DNA from 3 places in the Cellulomonas sp. KRMCY2 genome. Region 3 is predicted to be linked to each of the others. Evidence: predicted binding sites of a transcription regulator. Region 3 holds the regulator's gene; each other region holds the start of a gene.
The links. Region 3 encodes HrcA, which represses chaperone genes, less so after heat shock. Its sites were predicted from a motif close to TTNGCACTCGNNNNNNNCGAGTGCNAA; they were not measured.
Positions count from the first base shown of each region.

Region 1 (2,262 bases), 200 kb from region 3:
GGCGAGCACGGGTGCGAGCTTCTCGCGGGTCAGCGGCTCGGCCGGTCCGACCTTGGAGACCTCGGCGAGGATGATCGACGTGTCGGCGGGGACGGAGAAGCCCGCGTGCTCGGCGATCCACTGCGGGCTCTGCCCGACAACCGAGGCGTTCAGCTTGGCACCGGCGCAGTTCGCGGACTCGGCCGTGACGCCGAAGATGAACTCCTCGAGCTGGGCCTTCTCGGTCGGGCTGCAGCGGTAGGCGTGCAGGCGGTCGAACTCGGCCATCGCCGCGTCGTAGATCTCGGTGTCGAGGATCACGGCCTGCTCGGACGCGCAGACCATGCCGTTGTCGAAGGCCTTCGAGAGCGTCACGTCGTTGACCGCGCGCTTGAGCTTCGCGGTCTTCTCGATGTAGGCCGGGACGTTCCCCGCACCGACGCCGAGGGCGGGCTTGCCGCAGGAGTACGCGGCCTTGACCATCGCGTTGCCGCCGGTCGCCAGGATCAGCGCGACGCCGGGGTGGTTCATCAGCTCGTTGGTCGCACCGATCGACGGCGCACCGACCCACTGGATGCAGTGCTCGGGGGCGCCCGCTGCGATGGCTGCGTCGCGGACGATCTTCGCTGCGGCCACCGAGCTCTGCTGGGCCGAGGGGTGGAACGCGAAGATGATCGGGTTGCGGGTCTTGAGGGCGATCAAGGACTTGAAGATCGCTGTCGACGTCGGGTTGGTCACCGGCGTCACGCCACAGATCACGCCGACCGGCTCGGCGATCTCGATGATGCCGTGCAGGTCGTCCCGGGCGATGATGCCGACGGTCTTGAGGTCGCGCATCGAGTTCGTCACGTGCTCGCACGCGAAGATGTTCTTGACGGCCTTGTCCTCGAACACGCCGCGGTGGGTCTCGGCGACCGCGAGCTTGGCGAGCTGACCGTGCTGGTTCAGCGCCGCGACGGACGCCTTCTTGACGATGTGGTCGACGTCCTCCTGGGTGAAGGACGCGTAGGCGGCCAGCGCCTTCGTCGCGCCGGCGACCAGTGCGTCGATCGCTGAGGACGGCGTTGCCGGGGTCACCCGCTCGGCGACGGTCGCGGTCTCGGGGGTCTTCGTACGGACGGTTCGTGCGCTCACGGGGATCTCCCGGTCATGGTCGGTGATGGAGGGGATCGCCCTTGACCCACCTACGACGGTAGGTGGCTGACGTGTCCGGATCGCGTGCCAAAGGTCCTTGGGTGGCGGTGCCACGAATCGCGGTGGCTGTGCTCCCGGCTGGGCTCTGGACACCGTCGGGGGCTGGCACTCTCGGTAGCAGAGTGCTAAGAAAGGAGTGTAGCCGCCTGGTGCGGAGGCAGTCCCTCCGCCCGGGCTGACGCCGTGCCCCGGAGGGTCCGGGGCACCTTGTGGGAGGTGATCTGCGTGGCTACCCGTTACGACCCGTTCGCCGACACCGCGCGCTGGATGGACGAGATCCTCGGGTCCGTCCGGCAGGCAGCGACACCGGCTCTGCCCGGGATGCCGATGGACCTGTACCGGTCCGGCGACCACTACGTGCTGCACATCGACCTGCCGGGCGCGGACCCGGGCAGCGTCGACGTCAACGTGGAGGACCGCACCCTGACGATCAGGGCGGAGCGGACGGCACACACCGACGCGGACGTCCAGTGGCTGGCGCGCGAGCGGCCGTCCGGCACCTACGTCCGGCAGCTGACGCTGGGCCGAGGCCTCGCTCTCGACGTGATCGAGGCCAGCTACGCCGATGGCGTCCTGACCTTGACGATCCCGGTCGCCGAGGAGGCCAAGCCGCGGCGGATCGAGATCCAGCACGCGCCGTCCCGGACCGTGATCGGCTCGGCCGGCACGCCGGCACCGGCGCTGGGTGAGCAGCCGACGACCTGACCAGGCCGTCGCGACCGGAGGTCAGGCTGAAGGGTCGAGGCAGGCGGCGATCCGCCGTCCGGCCTCGACCACCAGCGGGCGGGGCATCGCGAGGTTGAACCGGACGAAGCCCCGCCCGGCCCGACCGCAGGCCGCGCCGTCGGTCAGCGCCACCCCGGTGCGTTCGCCGATCCATCGCGCGAGGTGGTCGTGCGGCGCGTCGGGCGACGCCGCCAGTGCCGCCCGCAGGTCGAGCCAGGCCAGGTAGGTGCCCTCCGGCGGGACGTGACCGATCTGTGGTGCCCGCTCGGCCAGGACGTCGGCCAGCGCGGCACGGTTGCCGTCGAGGTGCTCGACGAGCGCGCCGAGCCAGGGCCGGCCGTCGCGGTACGCCGCTGTGTTGGC
Region 1 is NZ_JAGF01000001.1:3,016,161-3,018,422, forward strand. Features, by position in the region: gene adhE (bifunctional acetaldehyde-CoA/alcohol dehydrogenase) at 1-1,113, opposite strand, end outside; gene K415_RS0114235 (Hsp20/alpha crystallin family protein) at 1,399-1,878, shown strand; gene K415_RS0114240 (MalY/PatB family protein) at 1,900-2,262, opposite strand, start outside.
Region 1: K415_RS0114235 (Hsp20/alpha crystallin family protein) is a predicted target of HrcA. The motif match lies at 1,276-1,302, and genes of this name have one in related genera.

Region 2 (2,262 bases), 1.0 Mb from region 3:
CGGGTGCGACACCGAGCCGCCGGGCGACCGCTGCGACGGTCAGGGCAGGGCCCTCGGCCTTGGCACCGCGCACTGCGGTCCCTGCGGATGCGCCGTGGCTGCGGGCGGCGGGCTCGTCTGCGGCGGGGACCTCGCGCGACGGCTCCGCGGCGTCGGAGCTCGTCGGGACCATGAAGCGATTGTGCACAGCCCACGGCGCGATCCGCCACCGCACGCGCTGATGAGCACACGGTTGTCATTTCGCTTCGCGAGACGCTTCAGCGCGAATAACCATGACCAAGGGGGTTGACCAACTTGTGACGCGGTTCTAGGTTGGAGACAGCGCATCGACCAGATGACGACCGATCGCCCAGGCGTACCCCGCCATCGATCACCGAGAGCGACCGGCAGCCGCCGGTCCGACCCAGGAGGACCCATGACGGAGATCTCGCGACTGCCCGGTCCGGTGATGGACCTGTGGGAGTGGCAGTACGAGGGCCTGTGCCGCGAGGCAGACCCGGCCCTCTTCTTCCACCCGGAGGGCGAACGCGGCTCGGCCCGTCGTCGCCGCGCGGAGGCCGCCAAGGCCATCTGCGCCACGTGCCCCGTGATCGAGATGTGCCGCGAGCACTCCCTCGCCGTGCGCGAGCCGTACGGCGTGTGGGGCGGGCTGTCCGAGGAGGAGCGCACCGCGCAGCTTGCCGGGCGCCTGCGCAAGGCCGGCTGAACGACGCACGACGAAGCCCCGCACCGGATGTCCGGTGCGGGGCTTCGTCGTGCGCAGCTCAGGAGCTGGCCGAGCTCACTTCACGACGACGGCGAGGATGTCGCGCGCCGAGAGGATCAGGTACTCCTCACCGGCGTACTTGACCTCGGTGCCGCCGTACTTGCTGTAGATGACCGTGTCGCCGACTGCGACGTCCAGCGGGACGCGCTGGCCGTTGTCGTCGACGCGGCCGGGACCGACTGCCAGGACCTCGCCCTCCTGGGGCTTCTCCTTGGCGGTGTCCGGGATGACAAGACCGGAAGCCGTCGTCTGCTCTGCTTCGAGCGTGCGGACAACGACCCGGTCCTCGAGCGGCTTGATGGAGACCGACACAGCGGACCTCCCCTTCGCATTCGTGGGAACGGATGATGATCATGGCCGCGGACCTGGGCTGCCCGTCGTCGCGGGTGCCGGTCAGCCCGATTGCTGTCCGATGCGGCTGGTAGCAATCTATTGCCGCGTTAGCACTCGGTCAACACGAGTGCCAGTCGCCCGCACCACCGGCGGCCCGGGCGGCCCCTGGCGGACGGGGCGTGCAAGGATCGGCCTCGTGGACCCTGCCGCCCTGAGCCTGCTGCTGAGCCCTGAGGGGTGGGCGCTCCTCGGTGCACTGCCGCGCTACGACGAGCGCCTGGCGATGGTGCTGTCCGAGCGCCTCCAGCGCGAAGGCGTCGATGCCGTCCTGGTGGCTGCCGCGCTGACCCAGTCGAGGCTGCGCTCCAGGGCACGGGAGAAGTTCGACGACTTCGCCGACGGCATGCTCTTCACCGCCGCCGGCCTCGAGCAGGCGACCCGGCTCAACGTCGGCGCCCGCCACGCGCAGCGGTACACCGCCGCAGGCTGCACCCGGGTGGCCGACCTGACGTGCGGCATCGGCGGGGACTCGATGGCGTTCGCTGCCCTCGGCGTCGCGGTCCTCGCCGTCGACCTCGACGAGCTCACTGCGGCGATCGCGACGGTCAACCTGCGGCACTTCCCCGAGGCCGAGGTCCGGCACGCCGACGGCCTCACCCTCGACCTCCTGGCCGAGGGCGTCGACGGGGTCTTCGCCGACCCTGCACGCCGTACGACCGGGGGGCGCCGGCGGCATGACCCGTCGGCGTACAGCCCCCCGCTGGACGACGTCCTGGCGGTGCGCTCGACCGTCCCGGCGCTCGGCGTCAAGGTCGGGCCGGCCATCGCGCACACGGCCGTCCCGGCCGACGCCGAGGCCCAGTGGGTCAGCGCGGACGGCGACGTCGTCGAGGCCGGCCTCTGGTTCGGCCCGCTCGCACCGGACGGCCCCGGACGCAGCGCCCTCGTGCTGCGCGGGAGCCACGCGACGACGTTGCGCGAGCCGGCCGGCGGGCTCGTGGCACCTGAGGTCGGGCCCGTCGGCGGCTACCTGTACGAGCCGGACGGCGCCGTGATCAGGTCCGGCCTGGTCGCGCTGGTCGCCGAGCAGGTGCGCGGACGCCTGCTCGACTCCACGATTGCCTACGTGACCTCCGACCACCTGACCACGACCGACGTCGCGA
Region 2 is NZ_JAGF01000001.1:2,171,969-2,174,230, reverse strand. Features, by position in the region: gene K415_RS21745 (MerR family transcriptional regulator) at 1-172, opposite strand, end outside; gene K415_RS0110555 (WhiB family transcriptional regulator) at 416-706, shown strand; gene groES (co-chaperone GroES) at 782-1,078, opposite strand; gene K415_RS0110545 (class I SAM-dependent methyltransferase) at 1,296-2,262, shown strand, end outside.
Region 2: groES (co-chaperone GroES) is a predicted target of HrcA. The motif match lies at 1,207-1,233, and genes of this name have one in related genera.

Region 3 (2,262 bases):
AGCACGTCGTTGCCGTATCTGTCCTGGCTCATCCGCCGTCCTGCCCTTCGTCGGCCCGTCGTCGGCCCTTCGTCGCGCCCCGATGATGCCAGCGGTCGTCGCGCACATCTGGGGCGCCGCGCCAGGCACGGGTAGGATTAGCACTCGGATCCCCGGAGTGCTACGTCCGTGGACGAGGACCCCATCGCCGGACAGGAGGTGCCATGAGCGACGACCGACGGCTCGATGTCCTGCGCGCGATCGTCGAGGACTACGTCCAGACCCACGAGCCGGTCGGTTCACGCGTCCTCGTGGAGCGGCACGGGCTCGGCGTCTCACCCGCGACGATCCGCAACGACATGGCAGCGCTCGAGGAGGCCGGGTACATCGCCCAGCCGCACACCTCGGCCGGGCGCGTCCCGACCGACAGGGGCTATCGCCTCTTCGTCGACAAGCTCTCGACGATCAAGCCGTTGTCCGCGCCGGAGCGCAAGGCGATCCAGGTCTTCCTGGAGGACGCTGTCGACCTCGACGACGTCGTGGACCGAGCCGTTCGCCTGCTCGCCCAGCTCACCCAGCAGGTCGCCGTCGTGCAGTACCCGTCGCTGCGCCGGTCGGCGCTGCGCCACCTCGAGCTCGTGCCCGTCGGTGAGACCCGGCTGCTCGTGGTGATCATCACGGACAACGGCCGGGTCGAGCAGCGTGTCCTCGAGCTCGACGACCCGGTGCCCGACCACATCGTCCCGGAGCTCCGCGCGCGGCTCAACGCGACAGTCGCGGGCCGGCGCCTGATCGACCTGCCCGAGCCGCTCGAGGAGATGGCCACCGGGTTCGCCGTCGTGGACCAACCGCTGGTCCAGCGCGTCGTGCACGTGGTCGAGGACACGCTCGCGGAGGCCACCGAGGAGCGCATCGTGCTGGCCGGGACCGCGAACCTCGCCCGGAGCGGGACGGACTTCACCCAGACCATCCGTCCGGTCCTCGAGGCGCTCGAGGAGCAGGTCGTCCTGCTTCGCCTGCTGTCGGAGATGGCCGAGGACTCGGCCGGCTTCACGGTCCGGATCGGCCGGGAGAACCAGCACGCCGGACTCGCCGAGACGTCGTTCGTCGCGGCGGGCTACGGATCGCAGAGCGAGCCGGTCGCCCGCATCGGTTCGCTCGGACCCACCCGGATGGACTACGCCGGGACGATCGCCTCGGTCCGGGCGGTCGCCCGGTACCTGTCCAGGATCCTGGCCGGATGACCCGCACCGCAGACCGCAGCCCGTACGCCACCGCAGAGAGTGATCAGTGAGCAGCAACTTCTACGACATCCTCGGCGTGAGCCATGACGCCACGCAGGACGAGATCAAGAAGGCGTACCGCAAGCGCGCCCGCGAGCACCACCCGGACGTCGCGTCGGGCGACGGTGCCGAGGACCGCTTCAAGGACGTCTCGCGCGCCTACGAGGTGCTGTCGAACCCCGAGAAGCGCCAGATGTACGACCGCGGGGTCGACCCGACCGCGCCGGGCGGCGGCGCTGCGGGCGGGTTCGGCGCGGGCTTCGGCTTCCAGGACATCTTCGAGACCTTCTTCGGTGCCGGCCAGGGTGGTGGCGCCCAGCGCGGTCCGGTGCCCCGTGCCCGACGCGGCCAGGACGCGCTCGTCCGGCTCGACCTCGACCTGGCCGAGGCGGCCTTCGGCGTCCACCGCGACGTGCAGGTCGACACGGCTGTGGTGTGCGGTACGTGCCAGGGCAGCTGCTGCCGCCCCGGGACGTCGCCGCGCACGTGTGACGTCTGCGGCGGGCGCGGCGTCGTCCAGCGGGTCGCGCGCTCCTTCCTGGGCCAGGTCATGACCTCGAGCCCGTGCGCCGCGTGCCACGGCTTCGGCACGGTCATCCCCGAGCCGTGCCCCGAGTGCTCCGGCGAGGGCCGGGTCCGCAGCCGGCGGACGTTGAGCGTCGACGTACCGGCGGGCGTCGACACCGGGACCCGGATCAAGCTCACCGGACAGGGCGAGGTCGGCCCGGCCGGCGGCCCGGCCGGCGACGTCTACCTCGAGGTCCGCGAGCGCAACCACGAGATCTTCGTGCGGCGGGGCGACGACCTGCACTGCACGCTCGAGATCCCGATGACCGCGGCCGCCCTCGGCACCCTCGCCGAGCTCGAGACCCTCGACGGGGTCCGCGAGGTCGACATCCGGCCGGGCACCCAGCCGGGCGACGTCATCGTCGAACGCGGCCTCGGGATCGGCCACCTGCACGTCGGTGGTCGCGGCGACCTGCACGTCCACATCGACGTC
Region 3 is NZ_JAGF01000001.1:3,217,820-3,220,081, forward strand. Features, by position in the region: gene K415_RS0115135 (DUF3097 domain-containing protein) at 1-32, opposite strand, end outside; gene hrcA (heat-inducible transcriptional repressor HrcA) at 204-1,223, shown strand; gene dnaJ (molecular chaperone DnaJ) at 1,270-2,262, shown strand, end outside.